Regions from separate parts of the Ruegeria sp. C11 genome, predicted to be linked through region 3. Evidence: riboswitches for the same ligand, from Rfam matches in the RefSeq annotation. Region 3 holds a riboswitch; each other region holds the start of a gene.
The links. Region 3 has a riboswitch for cobalamin ahead of ACR0NA_RS21105 (hypothetical protein). Riboswitches for the same ligand answer to the same signal wherever they lie in the genome.
Positions count from the first base shown of each region.

Region 1: linked by a shared signal. The riboswitch ahead of ACR0NA_RS03030 (CbtB domain-containing protein) and the one ahead of ACR0NA_RS21105 (hypothetical protein) in region 3 are both predicted to bind cobalamin.
Region 2: linked by a shared signal. The riboswitch ahead of ACR0NA_RS18165 (DUF1636 family protein) and the one ahead of ACR0NA_RS21105 (hypothetical protein) in region 3 are both predicted to bind cobalamin.

Region 1 is NZ_JBQFSB010000001.1:593,466-599,076, reverse strand. It holds gene ACR0NA_RS03055 (thiamine pyrophosphate-binding protein) at 1-1,420, opposite strand, end outside; gene ACR0NA_RS03050 (DUF302 domain-containing protein) at 1,499-1,963, opposite strand; gene ACR0NA_RS03045 (DUF1636 family protein) at 2,094-2,468, shown strand; gene ACR0NA_RS03040 (hypothetical protein) at 2,456-2,950, opposite strand; gene ACR0NA_RS03035 (CbtA family protein) at 3,015-3,713, opposite strand; gene ACR0NA_RS03030 (CbtB domain-containing protein) at 3,718-3,888, opposite strand; cobalamin riboswitch at 3,925-4,132, opposite strand; gene cobF (precorrin-6A synthase (deacetylating)) at 4,176-4,919, opposite strand; gene cobA (uroporphyrinogen-III C-methyltransferase) at 4,912-5,611, opposite strand, start outside.
Region 2 is NZ_JBQFSB010000011.1:81,165-86,775, forward strand. It holds gene ACR0NA_RS18150 (GTP-binding protein) at 1-1,144, shown strand, start outside; gene ACR0NA_RS18155 (DUF1826 domain-containing protein) at 1,141-1,776, shown strand; gene ACR0NA_RS18160 (DUF6525 family protein) at 1,773-2,045, shown strand; cobalamin riboswitch at 2,150-2,356, shown strand; gene ACR0NA_RS18165 (DUF1636 family protein) at 2,459-2,815, shown strand; gene ACR0NA_RS18170 (ABC transporter ATP-binding protein) at 2,812-3,597, shown strand; gene ACR0NA_RS18175 (ABC transporter substrate-binding protein) at 3,616-4,563, shown strand; gene ACR0NA_RS18180 (FecCD family ABC transporter permease) at 4,565-5,569, shown strand.
Region 3 is NZ_JBQFSB010000017.1:46,079-51,689, reverse strand. It holds gene ACR0NA_RS21120 (TauD/TfdA dioxygenase family protein) at 1-110, opposite strand, end outside; gene ACR0NA_RS21115 (DNA polymerase III subunit gamma/tau) at 206-1,969, opposite strand; gene ACR0NA_RS21110 (protein-tyrosine phosphatase family protein) at 2,137-2,640, shown strand; gene ACR0NA_RS21105 (hypothetical protein) at 2,658-3,065, opposite strand; cobalamin riboswitch at 3,154-3,359, opposite strand; gene ACR0NA_RS21100 (TetR/AcrR family transcriptional regulator) at 3,377-3,940, opposite strand; gene ACR0NA_RS21095 (alpha/beta hydrolase family protein) at 4,026-4,883, shown strand; RNA gene ffs (signal recognition particle sRNA small type) at 4,956-5,054, opposite strand; gene nudC (NAD(+) diphosphatase) at 5,221-5,611, shown strand, end outside.

The DNA of each region.
Region 1 (5,611 bases), on a different contig from region 3:
GCTGCTTCAGTTCGATCAACGCGAGGCTGGCATCAACAAACACCAGAAAGATGGGGTTGCCACCCATCTCGGCTGCGGTGGACAACTCACCCGCGACCATCAGAAATCCTGCGTCGCCTGAAAAGCTGATGACCGGTCGGGTGGGCGCGGCCAGCTTCAGGCCTATGGCCATCGGTACGGCGCAGCCCATCGTACACAGCGCCGAGGACTGGATCAGTCCGCGCGCCTCGGGACAGGACCACATCTGACTAAGCAGGATGCGGTGCGCGCCGCTGTCGGCGGTGGCCAGCGTTTCGGGCGGCAAGGTCGCGCGTGTTTCGGCAATGATCGCCGCTGGCCCCCATTCATCATCAACCGGAAATGCCTGCGCCAGTGCAGCCTTGGCCAGTTCGGGTTCTCCATTGGGCCAGGTTGCACAAGCAGGGTTTCCTTTGGCAATGGCCTCAAGCGTGGCACCGGTATCGGCCACCAGATTCAGACTGGCCTGATGCATGTAGTGATCATTGACCACGGCCGCGATATCGATGACCCGCTTTTTGTCCGGGTCCCAAATCTCGCGCCAGCCGGGGCGCATTTCGATCGGATCATACCCGAGGCAAAGGATCAGATCGGCTTGCTCCACCAGCGGAATCAAATGCTTGTCGGCCAGTGGTGACAAGCCTGCTCCGCCCAGGCACAGAGGGTGATCTTCGGGCACGGCCCCCTTGGCCTTGTAGGTGGTTACGAACGGGATGCCGAAATGTTCCAGAAATGCCTGCACGATGGCCTTGGAGTCGTCATAGAGTACATCCAGACCGATGATTGCCAACGGGCGTTCAGCCTCGGCAACCCATTTCCGTGCCTTCTCAAGGCAGGTTCCTTCGGGCGCGACCGGCGCGGCCCTGGCCAGCCGCCGGCGCTTGGTGCCGTTTACACGGGTGTCTGCGACCGAGATGGGAACATCGATATGAACAGGACCTGGACGGGCCTGCGTGGCAAGGGACACCGCCTTGTCAGCAATGATATCCGCCCCTTCGGCAGTCAGACAGAATGTACCCTTGGTGATCGAGCGATAGACCTGACTGTGGTCCATCACCTGATGCGTATAGGTCAGCGCCTCGTCCGCATCGACACATCCGGTCAAAACGATCATTGGCACTCGGTCCTGCAGGGCGTTGGCGACCACATTGATACCGTTCATCGCGCCGGGCCCGAGCGTGGCCACAAGAATGGCCGGAGCGCCGTCGCGGTGATGAACGCCTTCGGCCATGAACCCGGCCGAGTTCTCGTGCTTGGCCAGATGAAAGGCAATTCCGGCCCGTTCCAGCGCATCCACCAGCGTCAGAACCTCGCCGCCGGGCATTCCGAAGGCGTGGCGACACCCTGCCTCATAAAGTCTTGTGGCCAAAAGGTCCGCGGCGCGGGGGGGGTGATCCTGCATCAGTATGCTCCGTTCATCTTGCTGTGCAGCAGATTGCGGAGGCAGCGGGCGGGTGCAAGCCGGATCACGTCAGTGTGACTATTTGATTGCGGATTCCGCGATGTCCTGAAACTTTTGGTCCAGTTCCCGGGCAATTCCGGCCAGAGCCTCGCCGCCTTCTTCGGCATAGGGTGAAAATACATGGCTGGGTGTCTTGTAGGAAAGGGTGGATGTTCCGTCCTCATTTTCGGTCACGTAGAAACGGATCGGCGCCTCGATCATGGCGGCGGTCGAGGTTTCCAGAACGCGCACCGCGTAGTCATTGTTGAAGGCACCGATCACCCGGTTGCCCGGAATGTTTATGCCTCGTGCTGCTGCGGCCTTAGTCGGTCCGGCCTGTGTGACGACTATCAGGTCGTTGGCCTTTACTGATGCGACAACGTCCGGCACCAGTTCATCGTAGGACTTGTCAGTCGGATACACGGCCCAACCGTCGCGCGGCTGCAAATCATCGGCCCAGGCGGGCAGGGCCAGCAGACACAATGCTACCCAGTGTGGTTTCATTTTTCGCCCTCCGGTGTCTTCACGGGGACTTGATGCCAGAATTCCGCTTTGGATGCGCTCACATTCCCGTGTGTATCCGCGCGTTGAGTGCTTGCACACCGCCAGCGAAAGCCGCAGTAACAGTGAAAACATGGACGAGGGCGGGATGAGTTCAGAGCGGATGAGGCTGATGATCTGCAGCAGCTGTACCGGGGCACGGGATCGTGACGCCGAATGGCTGGCTGTGCGCGCGGCGTTGGCGCGCGCTGGATTGGAAGATCACGTTCAGCTTGGCGAACACGCCTGTTTCAGCAGCTGCGAAGAACCCGCAGTGCTTGCACTGCAAGGTGAAGGCATGGCCTCATATGTGTTTTCCGGGATCGATGTGCAGGCTGATGCAGATGATATTGCTGCAACGTGCCAAACTTATCTGAACAGCCCCATGGGCTGGATTGAAGACGCCCGGCCTTGCGGGCGACTTCGTTTATGTCTGCGCGCGCGTATTCCGGCGCTTCACTCCACCTGAATCGTCAGTTTGGCGCTGACAGGTACGTCATCCACTGCCAGCGGGCTGTGGCTGTTGGCGTTCAGCGACACCTCGACCTCGACCTCGCCTTTCGGCAAATCCGGGATGTGCATCCAGTTGCCATAAAGGCGCGCCAGTTTGGCTCCGTTGACATAGACATGCGCGTGACCTTCGCCCGGCCTGTCATCAGCCGAGGCATTTTCCGGCGCGAAACGGAAATTCTGCGGTTGGACATGCAAATTCCAACCTGCCATCGGGTCTTTGATCAGGTCGATCTCCAGCCCCGGTGCATTGGGTCCGGCGGGCAGGCTGATGGTTTTGGAATGGTCATGCGCTGCAGCTTCGGCATGCGCGCCGCCGTGATGAGATGGGTCCGAATGATCATGACCATCAAAGGTAACACCATTGGCTGCAGCCAACACAAACCCGGCGCCGCCGCCAAAGACCAGACCAATGGCAAAAAGTGCAAGTGAGCGGGACATTTCTTTTCCTTGCGAAAATGAAACGCCCGCCGGAGTTACTCCGGCGGGCAAACTTCATACATGATCAGGTGTTAGCTTCTGCGCCTTTGCTTTCGCTTTGCCAGAAAAAACCTGCAAATGCACCGACCAGAATCCACGCCACTAGACCGATGCCGAAAGCGCGCGCGGCGAACAAGGCGCCGATTTCGGTTGGCACAGGACCAGTGAACACATCGGGTTCAGGTGCGCCGATGACATGCGGAGCCAGCAAAAGGATCGCTGCAATCACATAGCTGATGATATTGCCCCCAAAGGCAATCAGCCACATGGCCACGGCTGCGGCGGCTGCAGTTGCCCACCACCAGATCTGCCGGTCATAGACATCGGCTGCAGCAACACCGGGCACTTCAGGCGCCAGTGAGAAACCCGGAGCGAAGTGAAGTGCAATAAAACCGGCAAGGCCCCACAACACGCCGGTTCGGCCGTTGACCTCGTGCCCCTGACCTTCGGCAACCGACATCAGGGCGACCAGAGCCAATGCATACCCTGTGTAGATAAACATCGTGAAGATCACACTCAGCGCGTCGCGCTGAAGGTCGGAAAACATGCCGGGCAGATCGGGATGGGCTGAAACAGCTTCTCCGCCGAAATGAACCAGTTCACCGGACTCGTAAAGTTCCGCGTGCAGTAATACCGGCTGCACGAATGCAAGCTGCAGCAGAGCGGCTATCAGCCCTGCTGCAGCACCAGCGAACAACGCGCTGGTCAGAATGCGACTGAACATGGTCTCAGTGGCAGGGAAAGCCGGTTGCGTGACGCACGTCGTGTGCGGCGTCGTGCAGGGCCGATGCCTGAACGTGGCCAGCCAGAGTAACGATCCCCAGACCCAGAACCACAGCGAAAATGGCGGGAAGGATGCCTGTATTCGCGGCGGATGCCTTAAGCGTTTTTGTCGTCATTTCTTGTCCTCCTGTGCCGCCGCACCCGACGGCCGGTTTTTAGTTTCTCGCCTGGCAGGTCTCCTGGCTTGCGGGTCGGTGCCTCTGTTCGCCTTCCCCCCGAGGATCGGGAGTGGCCGGTTGAACAGGGGCTCACCGCTTACAGTCGCGGGGGCGGCTCTGGCTTTGACTTTCACGAAAGTCGCACCAAATTCCCTCTTAGCATCCGGATTGCTCCGGCGGGACCAGACCCTTCCATTTAGCCGTTAAGGCGACTAAGGCGCAATCTTCATTTGCGACCTTTTAGGTCAGTTCTCGCGCTTTTTCAGCAAATAGATATCCATGATCCAGCCATGCGCAGCCCTGTGCATCGCGCGGTTGGCCAGAATCTCCTGGCAAACTTCATTCAAGGGGCCTTTGATCAGGATTTCCTCTTTCATCCCGACGTAAGCGCCCCACCAGATGTCATAATCGGCCATCTCAAGGCTCTGGAACGAGCACTCTCCGTCCAGCATCACCGCCACTTTCGAAGCGTGTTCCGGCCAGCCTTCCTCGCGGATTCTCCGCCCAGTGGTCACAACGTATGGTGCGCCCAGATCATTGATCGGAATCGAATGGGCTGCCGTCAACGCTTGCAGCGCGGTAATGCCGGGGATCACGCGGGTCTCTGGTTGCGGGTCCAGTCGTGAGGCGATTCGAAGCGAACTGTCATAAAGCGACGGGTCGCCCCAGATCAGCAGGGCGACATGACGTGCGTTAGGATGGGCCGAGATCGCTTCCTGCCAGCGCAGGGCAATGGCGTCATGCCATTCGTCCACACCACGAAGATAGCCATCGTCGGAGCGGCGCTTTGGGATATCGAAATAGGCAATCTGGGGTGGGGTGTCCGTCACTGAAGCAATGATTTCTTCCCGCAGCCCGGCCAGATCGGCTTTGTTCTCGCCCTTGCGGGGAATGAGGATCAAGTCCGCAGCCTGAATGGCTTTTGCGCCCTGAAAGGTCACATGGTCGGGGTTGCCGGTGCCGATACCGATCAGGGTCAGGTCAAACATCGTCGAACTCTGCCAAGGGGCCGTACAGGATCAGGGCAGGGGCTGTGCCGATCTCAGCCGCCAGCTGCTCGGACAGCGCGCCAACCGTCGCGCGGTGCAATTTTTGATCAGGTGTTGAAACCGACTCGGCCATCAAGGCGGGCGTATCCAGCGGCAGGCCGTGTTCGTGCAGTGCGTCGACCAGCAAAGGAAAAGTGCGTTTGCCCATGAAGACCACCGTCGTCGCATCGGGATCGGCCAGCGCAGGCAGGTTCAGGTCTGTGGGTAACTGGCCGCTGACATCATGGCCGGTGACGAATTGCACCCGCCGGGCGGTCAGGCGCCGTGTCAGCGGGATGCCCGCCGCCGCTGCCGCTGCGACAGCTGAGGGGATGCCGGGGATGATTTCATACTCGATCCCGGCGGCGCGTAGGGCAACGAGTTCCTCTTCCAGCCGTCCGAAAAGCCCTCCATCGCCAGATTTCAACCGAACGACGCGGGCGCCGGTTTTCGCATAATCCACCAGCAGGCGGCTTACATGGTCCTGTTTGGGCGAAGGGCGGCCCGCGCGTTTGCCAACGCCCACCAGATCGGAATCCTCGCGCGCATGGCTCAGGATGGGGCCGCTGCTGAGGTCGTCAAACAGCACCGCATCGGCCTTTTGCATCCGGTCCACGGCCTTGAGCGTCAAAAGTTCCGGATCGCCGGGACCC
Region 2 (5,611 bases), on a different contig from region 3:
GAACCGCGTCCTGAACAATCGCGAAGGGCGGCGGGTCGCGGTCATTGTTAATGACATGTCCGAGGTGAACATCGACGCTGATCTGGTGCGGGCCGATACCGAACTTAGCCGAACAGATGAAACGCTGGTTGAGATGTCGAATGGCTGCATCTGTTGCACTCTTCGTGATGATTTGTTGGACGAAGTTCGCCGCCTGGCTGCAGAAGGCCGATTTGATTATTTGCTGATTGAATCCACCGGTATCTCCGAACCATTGCCGGTTGCAGCTACGTTCGACTTCAGGGATGAATTCGGCAACAGCTTGTCTGACGTGGCACGGCTGGACACGATGGTGACAGTTGTTGATGCGGTAAATCTCCTTAACGACTATTCCTCTCATGATTTCCTGCGGGATCGAGGCGAAACGATGGGCGAGGAAGACGAACGCGCACTCGTCCATCTGCTCACGGATCAAATCGAATTTGCCGATGTGGTGGTTTTGAACAAAGCCAACGATGCGGGGGCGGATAAGGTTGACGCAGCGCGCAAGATCATCCGAAGCCTGAATGCGGATGCCGAGATCATCGAGACAAATCACTCCTTAGTCGCCGCCGAGAAAATTCTCGACACCGGCCTCTTTGATTTTGAGCAGGCTCACGAGCATCCGATGTGGGCCAAGGAGCTGTACGGATTTGCCGATCATGTGCCAGAGACCGAGGAATATGGCGTCACCTCATATGTGTACCGGGCACGGCTTCCGTTTGTTCCCGAGCGCATTTTGAAAGTCCTCAACGGCCATCTGCCGGGGGTGATCCGGGCCAAAGGGCACTTTTGGATCTCGACACGACCCGACTGGGTAGCCGAATTTTCGCTGGCCGGGGCGCTGTCCAGTGTAAAACCGCTGGGCACCTGGTGGGCGTCGGTACCGGAGGAGCGGCGCCCTACACATGACAGTGCGAAAGCCTACATGCAGGCCCACTGGCAAGAACCCTGGGGTGATCGTCGTCAGGAAATCGTCTTCATCGGAGCGGGCATTGACTGGCCGGCTTTGAAGGCGCGGTTGGATGCCTGTCTTGTTCCTGCAGCTGCAGCCATGGGGCCCGACACATTGCCCGACTATCCGGACCCGTTTCCAATCTGGCGGCGGATGGAGGATGCCGCATGAACTTTGCCGAAACGCTGGAAAAAGACGCCGCCATTGGCGTCGCGGTCGCGGAAAACCCATCGTCATTCGCCACGTTTCTGCAACCCGGATGCGCTGCTGCGATCTGGCGGCGGCATGCGCCTGCCGACGTCCAAAGCTGGCTGAACGGGCTTGACCCGGAGGTTCTGCCTCGCGGTCGGGTCATTATGCCGTCGAACGCGGTCAGGGATGCCCTGGCGAACCTCTGCGACTGGTCTGGTTTGCCTGACACTCCTGAAAGAGGGTGGTTACAGGATGATATCGTGTCCCTGGCTGACATGTTCTCGGACCTGTTGAATGCAAGGTACCTGCGATTGCGGTTGGATGTTGTGACCACCAACGCCTGTCGCAAATTTCATATTGATGCGATTACCGCGCGGTTGGTTTGCACTTATCGCGGTACCGGAACACAGTACGGTATTTCGCAGGATGGAACGGATCCAGCACATGTGTTCACCGTTGAAACCGGCGCTCCAATTCTCTTGCGGGGGAAGCTGTGGCCCGAACAGCCATCGTTCGGGCTGTTGCATCGCTCGCCGCCAATTGAGGGTACAGGTCAGACCCGGCTTGTACTGGTGCTGGACCCCGTGTTCGACCCGGAAGACGAAGCATGAGTCGGAATCTCGGGCAATGCAGTTTACGACGCAAGCGGCGTTCCGATGATCCAATGGCTGCATTTGACGGCTTGCCAGCGCCGTTAAGGCGTTGGTTGTCCGAAGCAGCCTTGCCATGGTCCCCCACATCCGCGCGACGCATTTGGTCAAAGTCGCAGGCCCGAGGTCTCACGGCGGAGGAAACACTTCGGTCCCTGAGCGAAGCCGAAGCCAGAACGCTTGCCCGTGACCGGCAATCAACTGTTTTCAAACTCATGTCCCGAACGTGAATGAGGTCCGTGTCTCATTCATCTCGGCTTGACGAAGTCGAATGCAAAAACTGCGCTCGAGAGGTTTTGTTTCAGGTCCCGATTGACAAGACATCCGGTCTAGGACAATCAGGACACAGATGGTTCCCCATGGTACGCCCAGGGGATGAAAAGGGAATACGGTGCGGTCCGCCTGTCGGTGCCAAGTCCGTAACTGCCCCCGCAACTGTAAGCGGTGAGCGACGCCAAACAACCACTGGCCAAAAGGGCCGGGAAGGAAGGCCAAGCGACGATCCGCAAGTCAGGAGACCTGCCATCGCATGTTTAACCAACCCGGGGCGGGGCGTCCTGGAAGGAGGCTTTGATGGCACGTCTGACACGTGTTTACATGATCGGCACCTTCTGTCCGCGCTTGGCTTTAAGCGGAGCGGACAATGTCGGAAACACCTGACCATTTCCTTCTGATCTGCTCGACCTGTCGCGGCACACTGTCTGTCGGGGCCATGCGCAATGCGCTGACCGGAAAGCTGCCGACGGGATTCGCTATCCGCACAGTTGCCTGTATGGCCGGTTGCGCGCAGCCAACAACTGTCGGATTTCAGGCCGTCTGCAAAGCTCAGTATCTGTTCGGCGACATTGAAAGCGCGGAAGACATCGAGGCGTTGGCCGAATTTGCACAGCAATACCACGACAGCCCAGATGGCTGGACCAATGCCACCGACCGGCCGGGTCCACTTTTTACAAAAACGCTTTCACGTTTGCCTGGGATCCAATTGCAGGAGCCATCATGACGACCTCGGCCTTTCTGGTTGCGCGAGACCTCGAATACTATGCGCTCAACGGTGATGTCCTGCTGCAGGACGCCTCGTTTGAGTTGGACGAGGGCGCGATACTGGCAATTGCCGGTCCGAATGGGGCTGGAAAAACAACGCTTTTGAACCTGCTGTGCGGGACGGCTGAGATCGTGCTGGGCGACGTTCTGGTCAAGGGGCGCAGCCTGAAACAGATGCCCGCCAAAGACCGGGCCCGGATGATAGCCGTTGTCAGCCAGCAAGAGCTTCCCGATGGGAGGCTTTTGTTGCGGGATTACGTCGCGATGGGTCAGATTCCGATTCGGGCCGACCGTTCGGCTGCAGAACACGCAGCAGAACTGGAAAGGGTACTGAACCTGACCGGCCTGAATGCATTGGCAGACAAACGGATGGCAATGCTGTCCGGGGGTGAGCGGCAACGCGCCCATATCGCCCGTGCTTTGGCGCAGAATCCATCACTGCTGTTTCTGGACGAACCCACCAACCATCTGGACCCGGATGCCAAGGGGAGGATGCTGTCGTTGGTTGCCGAGCTGGGCATCACGGTGGTGATGATCGTCCACGATCTGGTGATGATTCCCGAATTCGCCACCCATGTGGCGCTTATTAAATCCACGCGGCTTACGGGATTTGGCCCCGTGGCCGATGTGCTGACCCCGGAACGGGTCCGCGACACGTTTGGCGTCGACTACCTGTGCTTTCACCACGAAGGCCGCGTGATCCCGGCGCTGGATATCCGAAGAATAACAGTCTCAACCTAAACCAAGGAGCATTCCCGAATGAAACACATCTGGTCCATGGCGCTGATCACAGCCATGGCAGGCGCCGTGTCCGCGCATGAAGTCAGCGTTGACAACTGTGGCGAACCGCTGGTGTTCGAAACTCAGCCTGAACGGCTGGTCGTGCACGACATGAACATGACTGACATGGCCTTTGCGCTGGGTCTGCAGGAGAAGATCGTCGGCCTGACCGGCATCACCGGCTGGTACAAGACCAGCCCGGAATTCGACAAGTTGCGCGGTGAAATCCCGGAGCTGGCGCCCAAATATCCGACAGTCGAAAACCTTGTGGCCGTCGAGCCTGACCTGTTCTTCGCTGGCTGGTATTACGGCATGAAGCCGGGCGGTGACGTCACGCCGGACACGCTGGAGCCCTTTGGCATCAAGACCATGATCCTGACCGAAAGTTGCGTGCATCTGGACAAGGACCGCCCCGAGGCCAGCATGGGCCTGCTGTTCGATGACGTTCTGCGGCTGGGTAAGGTCATGCATGTCGAGGACAAGGCTGAGGCGCTGGTCACAGGCTGGAAGGAAGAGCTGCACGCGCTTGAAGCTCAGACCGCAGACCTGCCCAAACCGCGCGTCTTCCTGCTGGACGGTCCGGCGGATGCGCCGTTTACCGCGGGCAAATTCGCCATCCCGGACGCGATGATCGCCGCCGCTGGCGGTGAGAATGTCACGCATGACATGGACACCAGCTGGGGCCGTACCTCGTGGGAGGCGGTGGCCGCCGCGAATCCAGAATTTCTGGTGCTGCTGGATTATCAGACCGGAAACGGGGCTGCGGACACGTTCAAGTTTCTTCAGGAACATCCGGTGATGTCCCAGACCGACGCCGTGAAGAACGAGCGCTGGATTGGCCTGCGGTACGAGGAACTGACCCCCGGACCGGCGAATATTAAAGCGATCTCGAAAATGGCACAGGCCATGCATCCGGGTCTCAACTGATATGGGCCGATCCGGTCTGACACTTGTGCTGGGGGCGGTCGTTCTGGCCGCCCTCTTGCTGATTTCAACCATTTACGGCACCACGTCCATCCCGGTCTCCGACACAATCACCGCCGTTCTGCTTGGAACGGGGCTTAGCGATGGGGATATGTCGCCGCTTCACCGGATCGTATTTGACCTGCGCCTGCCGCGCGCATTGTTTGCCGCCGTGATCGGTGCGGGGCTGGGCATCGTTGGCGTCGTCCTGCAAACAACAACGCGCAACGATCTGGCGGATCCATTCCTTTTCGGCCTGTCATCCGGCGCCGCTGCAGGGGCCGTGTTCGTCATAACAGTGACCGGAGATGTTCTGGGATTCTGGACCCTGCCACTGGCGGCCTTTTGCGGGGGTCTTGTGGCGTCGGGCATTGTGCTGGCACTGGTTCACGGGCTGCGCACAAATGCACCTGAAAAGCTGATCCTTGCCGGTCTTGCTGTTTCCTTTCTGTTTTCCGCCATTACGAACTATCTGATATTTTCAGGCGACAACCGTGCCGCGCATTCGGTCATTTTCTGGATGCTGGGCGGGCTAGGTCTAGCCCGGTGGGAGACATTCCCGTTGGTCTGCGCCGGGTTGCTGCTGATCCTGACTTATTCACTTTATCGCAGTCGCTGGCTGGACGCGCTGCTAACCGGAGACCTGACCGCCGCGACGTTGGGCGTACCGGTGCCGAGGTTGCGGTTTAGCATGTTTTTCACCGCAGCCCTTGCAACGGCGGTATTCGTTTCGGTGGCAGGCGTGATCGGATTTGTTGGCCTGATGGTCCCCCACATCGCCCGCGGAATCGCGGGACCATTGCACCGGCAGCTCTTGCCAACTGCGGCGATCGTCGGGGCAGCTTTGCTGACCGGATCGGACATACTCAGCCGCCTTTTGCTTGCACCGCAGGAACTGCCCGTCGGGATCGTCACAACATCCATCGGATCCGTTTTTGTGTTCTTGTTGTTGTTCAGAACGGCCAGGTGATTGCCAACTTGCTCGTGCATTGTAAACACGTTGGGTCATACG
Region 3 (5,611 bases):
GCCTCGAACGCTGCCCGGATTTCGGGATAGAGGTGGCTTTCCGTCACCTCGCGCAAATCCACGTCGTGAATGGTCAGTCCAAACCTTTGATGCAGCGGGGTTGTTCTCATGTCACTCAAACTCGCAGGGTTTTGGTCAGAGTGAGAGGCGCAGGCCCGGGTTTCAAGCCGGTTTGCGACATCGCTGCAGATGTGTGCAAGACGCGTCAGTCTTCTTCGAATGGATCCCACTCATCCTCGACCTCGGGTAGGGCTTCGGTCTCGACCTTGGCGGCCAGTTGCTCAACGGTCTGAATCTTGGTGATGCGTGCCTTGGGGAACTGCGCCAGCACGGCCTGTACCATCGGATGTTCTCCGGCTTCGGCCCTCAGGGCGAGTTCTGCGGCGTCGCGCAATTCGGCAATCGTCGGCGCGTCGCCGTTCGAGGCGACGGACACCGCCCATCTGTTCCCCGTCCAGCGCTGCAGGGATGAACCCAACCGTTGCGCCAGATCCGTCGGGGCCTGTTCGGTTGGCGTGAATTCGATCCGGCCCGGTTGGTATGATACCAGTCGCACACCGCTTTCCACCTCAACCAGCAGCTTTACGTCGCGGTTCGAGCGGATCAGTTCGACCACATGCTCAAAGGTCGGATAACGCGCCAGGGCCGCCTGCAGTTCCTGCGCCAGAGCGGCTGTCGGTGCACCTCCGCTTCCACGCGGTGGCGGCACATGGGCAGGTGCGGCAACGACACCCGCATTTGTGACGGCAGAACTGTTGCCGTTTACCGGGACGCCACCGCCCGGGCCGCCCGGAGGCGGAGGAGGCGTGTCCTGAAGACGCCGGATCAGTTCCTCGGGGCTGGGCAGGTCGGCCACATGCGTCAGGCGGATAACCGCCATTTCCGCCGCCATCATGGCGTTAGGTGCGGCGGCTACTTCTTCCAGCGCCTTCAACAGCATTTGCCACATCCGGGTCAGCACGCGCATCGGCAGGGCCTGCGCCATCTGCTGGCCGCGGGCGCGTTCGTCCGGTGAAACGGTCGGGTCCTCGGCGGCGTCCGGCGTGATTTTGACCACCGATATCCAATGGGTGATTTCGGCCAGATCGCGCAATACCGCCAGCGGGTCGGCCCCTTCGGCATATTGCGCGCCCAGTTCGGTCAGTGCCCCCGCCGCGTCGCCGCGCAGGATCATGTCAGTCAGATCCAGTACGCGCCCTCTGTCCGCCAGCCCCAGCATCGCGCGTACCTGATCGGCCGAGGTTTCCCCCGCCCCATGAGAAATCGCCTGATCCAGCAGCGATGTCGCGTCACGGGCGGAACCTTCCGCGGCGCGGGTGATCAGGGCCAGTGCGTCTTCGGCGATTTCCGCGCTTTCGGCGCTAGCGATTCTGCGCAACAGGCCAAGCATGTCCTCAGGCTCGATCCTGCGCAGATCAAAGCGCTGGCAGCGGGACAGAACCGTCACCGGAACCTTGCGAATCTCGGTGGTGGCGAAGATGAACTTTACATGCTCGGGTGGTTCCTCCAGCGTTTTGAGCAGCGCGTTGAAGGCGCTGGTCGACAGCATGTGCACTTCGTCGATGATGTAGATTTTATAGCGCGCGCTGGCGGCGCGGTAGCGGACCGAGTCGATGATCTCGCGAATATCGTTGACGCCGGTGCGGCTGGCCGCATCCATTTCCATGACATCAACATGGCGGCCTTCCATGATGGCCGTGCAATGTTCACACTTGCCACAGGGTTCCGTCGTTGGACCGCCTTCACCATCCGGGCCGATGCAGTTCATGCCCTTGGCAATGATCCGTGCGGTGGTGGTTTTGCCGGTGCCCCGAATACCGGTCATGATAAAAGCCTGCGCAATCCGATCGGCTTCGAAGGCATTTTTCAGTGTCCGCACCATCGCGTCCTGACCGACAAGATCGGCAAAGGTTTCGGGGCGGTATTTTCGGGCAAGGACCTGATAGGCCGTGGATGCGGTGTCGGTCATGTCTGCTCTGGCGGATTCGTACTGAAGCCGCAGCGTAGAGCCCCCCGCCGCCCGCGTCCACAGCAGGTCGTTGCGAAATTAATTTGGATAATGCCCGATGCGGGGTAAATTACAGCTGTGGGTAACCGGACGGCCATGACTGACAGGGTCTGTTTGGGGGGAGTTAAATGTCTGAACTGGTGATATACGCCTTGCAGGTCGGCGGCGGAACGCTGGCCATTTCCCCGCTGCCGGGACGTGGCGGAAGATATTCCGAAGATTTGAACACGATTGCCGACTGGCAACCAGGCCTTGTGATCTCGATGACCACCGAGGTTGAGATGATTCAGGAGGGCGCGCGGCATTTTGGCACCGACATTCAAAGCCGCGCCAGCCGCTGGGTGCATCTGCCAGTCGAGGATTTCGGAGCGCCGCCTGCCGAAATTCGCGCGCGATGGCGTGATGCTAGCGCCTCTGCCCGGCAGGCGTTGTCGGGTGGTGGACGTGTGCTGGTGCATTGCAAAGGCGGGTGCGGCCGCTCGGGCATGGTTGCCCTGCGGTTGATGGTAGAGTGCGGCGAAACACCCGCAAAGGCGCTGAGCCGCCTGCGTGCCGTGCGCCCTTGCGCGGTCGAGACCGAAGGGCAGTTGGACTGGGCCACAAAGCCCGCGCAGGCGCACGCGCAGCACTGACAGTAACTTGCGGTGACTTAAGCCGAAGCGTGGGTCGGACCACAGGTGGCGGCGTTGGCTGCTCGAGGCGTCGCCTCTAGAATCGCGCAGGGTGGATTGGTGATCCAACCGGACGGCAGGGATGTTGAGGCCGGATTCAACAGGACATCCGCATAGCGGTCCAGCTGAGCGGTTTCGGTTGCTTCATCCACATCGCAGTACACGCGAATCCGGCTTCCATTTGCGTGAAACCGCGCCGTACAGCCGCCAGGGCAATGTGCAAGTTCAATGTTACCCTCGATCTCGAAGCCGTCCGAAGTTGCCCGGCGAGCCTGTGTGACGGCCTTGGTAAGAGTGTTTGCCATGTGCAACAACGCCGGGCAGGGTTCGCCGGTACGTTGGCAGACCGTGGCTGAAAGCACGTGTGTCTCGGTTTTCAAAATCATGATGCGCCCTCCGCGCGACGGATGGGGCGTTGATCAGGGGAAAGACGGCGCTGTGCGTCAAACCCATTACGGACACCCCGCCCGAATTCGAGTTACAGTTTCGATGGCAGGTCTCCTGACTTGCGGGTCATTGCTTTGCCGACCTTCCCGGCCATTCGGCCAGTGGCATTTCGGCATTGCTCTCCGCCTACAGTTGCGGGGGCAGTCGCGGCATTGGTTCAATTGAACCGCACCGTGTTCCCTTTTCATCCCGTCCGAAGATTCGGCACGGAAACCATCACGCAAGTGCTACCCGCACGGAAGCGCCCGGGTCAACGGAATTCGTCGAACCGCATCATCTTTGGAAGTCCGCGCAGTACGTCCGAATTCTGCCGGGCGCGCGCCAGTTGCCATCCGCCCTGCAGCAGGATGAACAGTGCATCTGCCTGAAGGTCGGGGTCTGGTACGTTCAGGCGCCTTGCGTGGTCTTTCACTTCGGTCATCCAGCCTTCGTACAGATGATAGGCGTGCTCGCGAAATTCGGTGTTCTCGGGCCCTTCGAACAGCGTTGCCGAGATGGGGCAGGTGTCCCAATGCCCTGACTTATCGAAAAGTTTCGCGATCTTGTGGCACAGGGTCTCAACACCTTCTCGAAAGTTCCCGGCGGGCTCAAACGAGGCTGCGATCAGGCGCAGCATGCCATCCGACGCCCATGTCGCGGCAGCAAGCGCCAGATCGGATTTACCGTTCGGAAAGTGATGATAAAGCGAACCCTTGGGCGCATTCGCAGCCATAAGCAATTCAGACAGACCAACGCCATGATAACCCGAACGCTGGAACAGCTCGGCAGCGGTGCGGATCAGGCGGTCTTTGGTCGGAAGCGGACGTTCGGTCATTTGAATTGCATATTGACGAGATTAGACCGATTGGTCCAGAACGAATTGAATGGACCGATTGGTCCAGTGATTGGCGGGGTGTGTGATGTTGGACAGCCAGAACTCGGTAGCAGTCGAAGATTTCAGGTTTCCATCGGGCGGCGCGGAACTTTCGGCCCGCCTGTATTCACCGGCATCTGAACCTTCAGTGGTGGTCGTTCTTAACGGCGCGACGGGTGTACCCAGGGATTATTACAAGCATTTTGCCCGATGGCTGGCAGCGGAAAAGGGAATGGCCTGCCTGACCTATGACTATCGTGATTTCGGCCATTCGCAGACAGGCCCACTAAAGGCGTCCACAGTGACCATGGCAGACTGGGCCCTGATCGATATGCCAGCTGCACGAACTGAGATGCGGCGCAGGTTCCCTAACGCGAAACTGTGGGTCATAGGTCATTCCGTTGGCGGGATGCTTGGGCCGGTGCAACCCGGTATTGAAGAGATCGACCGGATGATCTGCGTCTGCTCGGGTCTGGTGCATCACAGTGATCACCCATGGCCCTATCAGGGACTGGCGCGGCTGTTCTGGTTTGGCCACGCGCCTCTGCTGGTTCGCTTGATGGGGTATCTTCCCGGGCGGATGATCGGGTTTGGCGCGGATTTGCCGCCGCTGGTCTATTGGCAGTGGCGGAAATGGTGCACCTCGCGGCAAAGCTATCTGCCCGAAGCGGGACAGGGCCTGCCAGCAGCGGATTGGGGCCGTTCGGACGCTCAGGTGGAGATGTTTGCCTTTACCGACGATCAGGTGATTCCTCCGAAATGTGTCTGGCGTCTGGCCGATGTCTATGGCCCCGCAGCGCAAAGGCACGAATTGAATCCGGGTGACTTCGGGCTTGAGGACGTTGGGCATCTCGGGGCATTCGCCCGCCGGAATGCAGCCGTCTGGCCTAAGCTGATGGCGTGAATAGTCGGCCACTGTTACGGGCACAAACCGTCAGACCAGCGCGGTTCTTGCGATCACGATTGTAGCAGGAAAAGGTGAGAGGCTGGACATCGACCCAAGCGGGACTCGTTGTGGCTGCTTCCTTCCGGACCTGACCAGGTTGGCGAGGCGCTCGCCCGCGCCAACCTCTCGCAGCCGATATAGGCAACAGATCGGAAAATGGCAACCCGACAACATCAAACGTAATTAGCTTATTAAACCGCGCCAAGGCGTATATGAGGTCTTTTGACATTAGAACGGGCATTGCGCCGCCGGGCCAGCCGTGGCAGCCATTTGCCCGTAACAAATGAGGGCGGGAATGAAACGCGCAGAGCAGGTAACATTCGGCGGATCGGGTCTGGATCGGGCGGCGCATATTCGTAGTGATCCACAGGCGATGGCCAATGCCGTGGTGCATCAGGATGCGCAATGCCTGCTGCTGTGGCGCGGCAAGGTTCTGGTGCAGGGCGAGCGCCTCAATCATCTTGCTTATGTGCGGATGTCTCATCCGCTTGTTACGGCAGGTCCGGGCGGTGCGATGGAAGAGCCGGTTTTACTGGGTGTCGGGAGTGGCGGAGCACCCATTTTTGCTGCTGACATTTCAAACTGGGCAGCCGAAGGGCTTGATCTTTCAGGTGTCGGCAACTTTGTCGATAGAACCGAACAGCAGCACCCGGATTTGCCAGAAGGCCATGTATTTGCCGAACTAC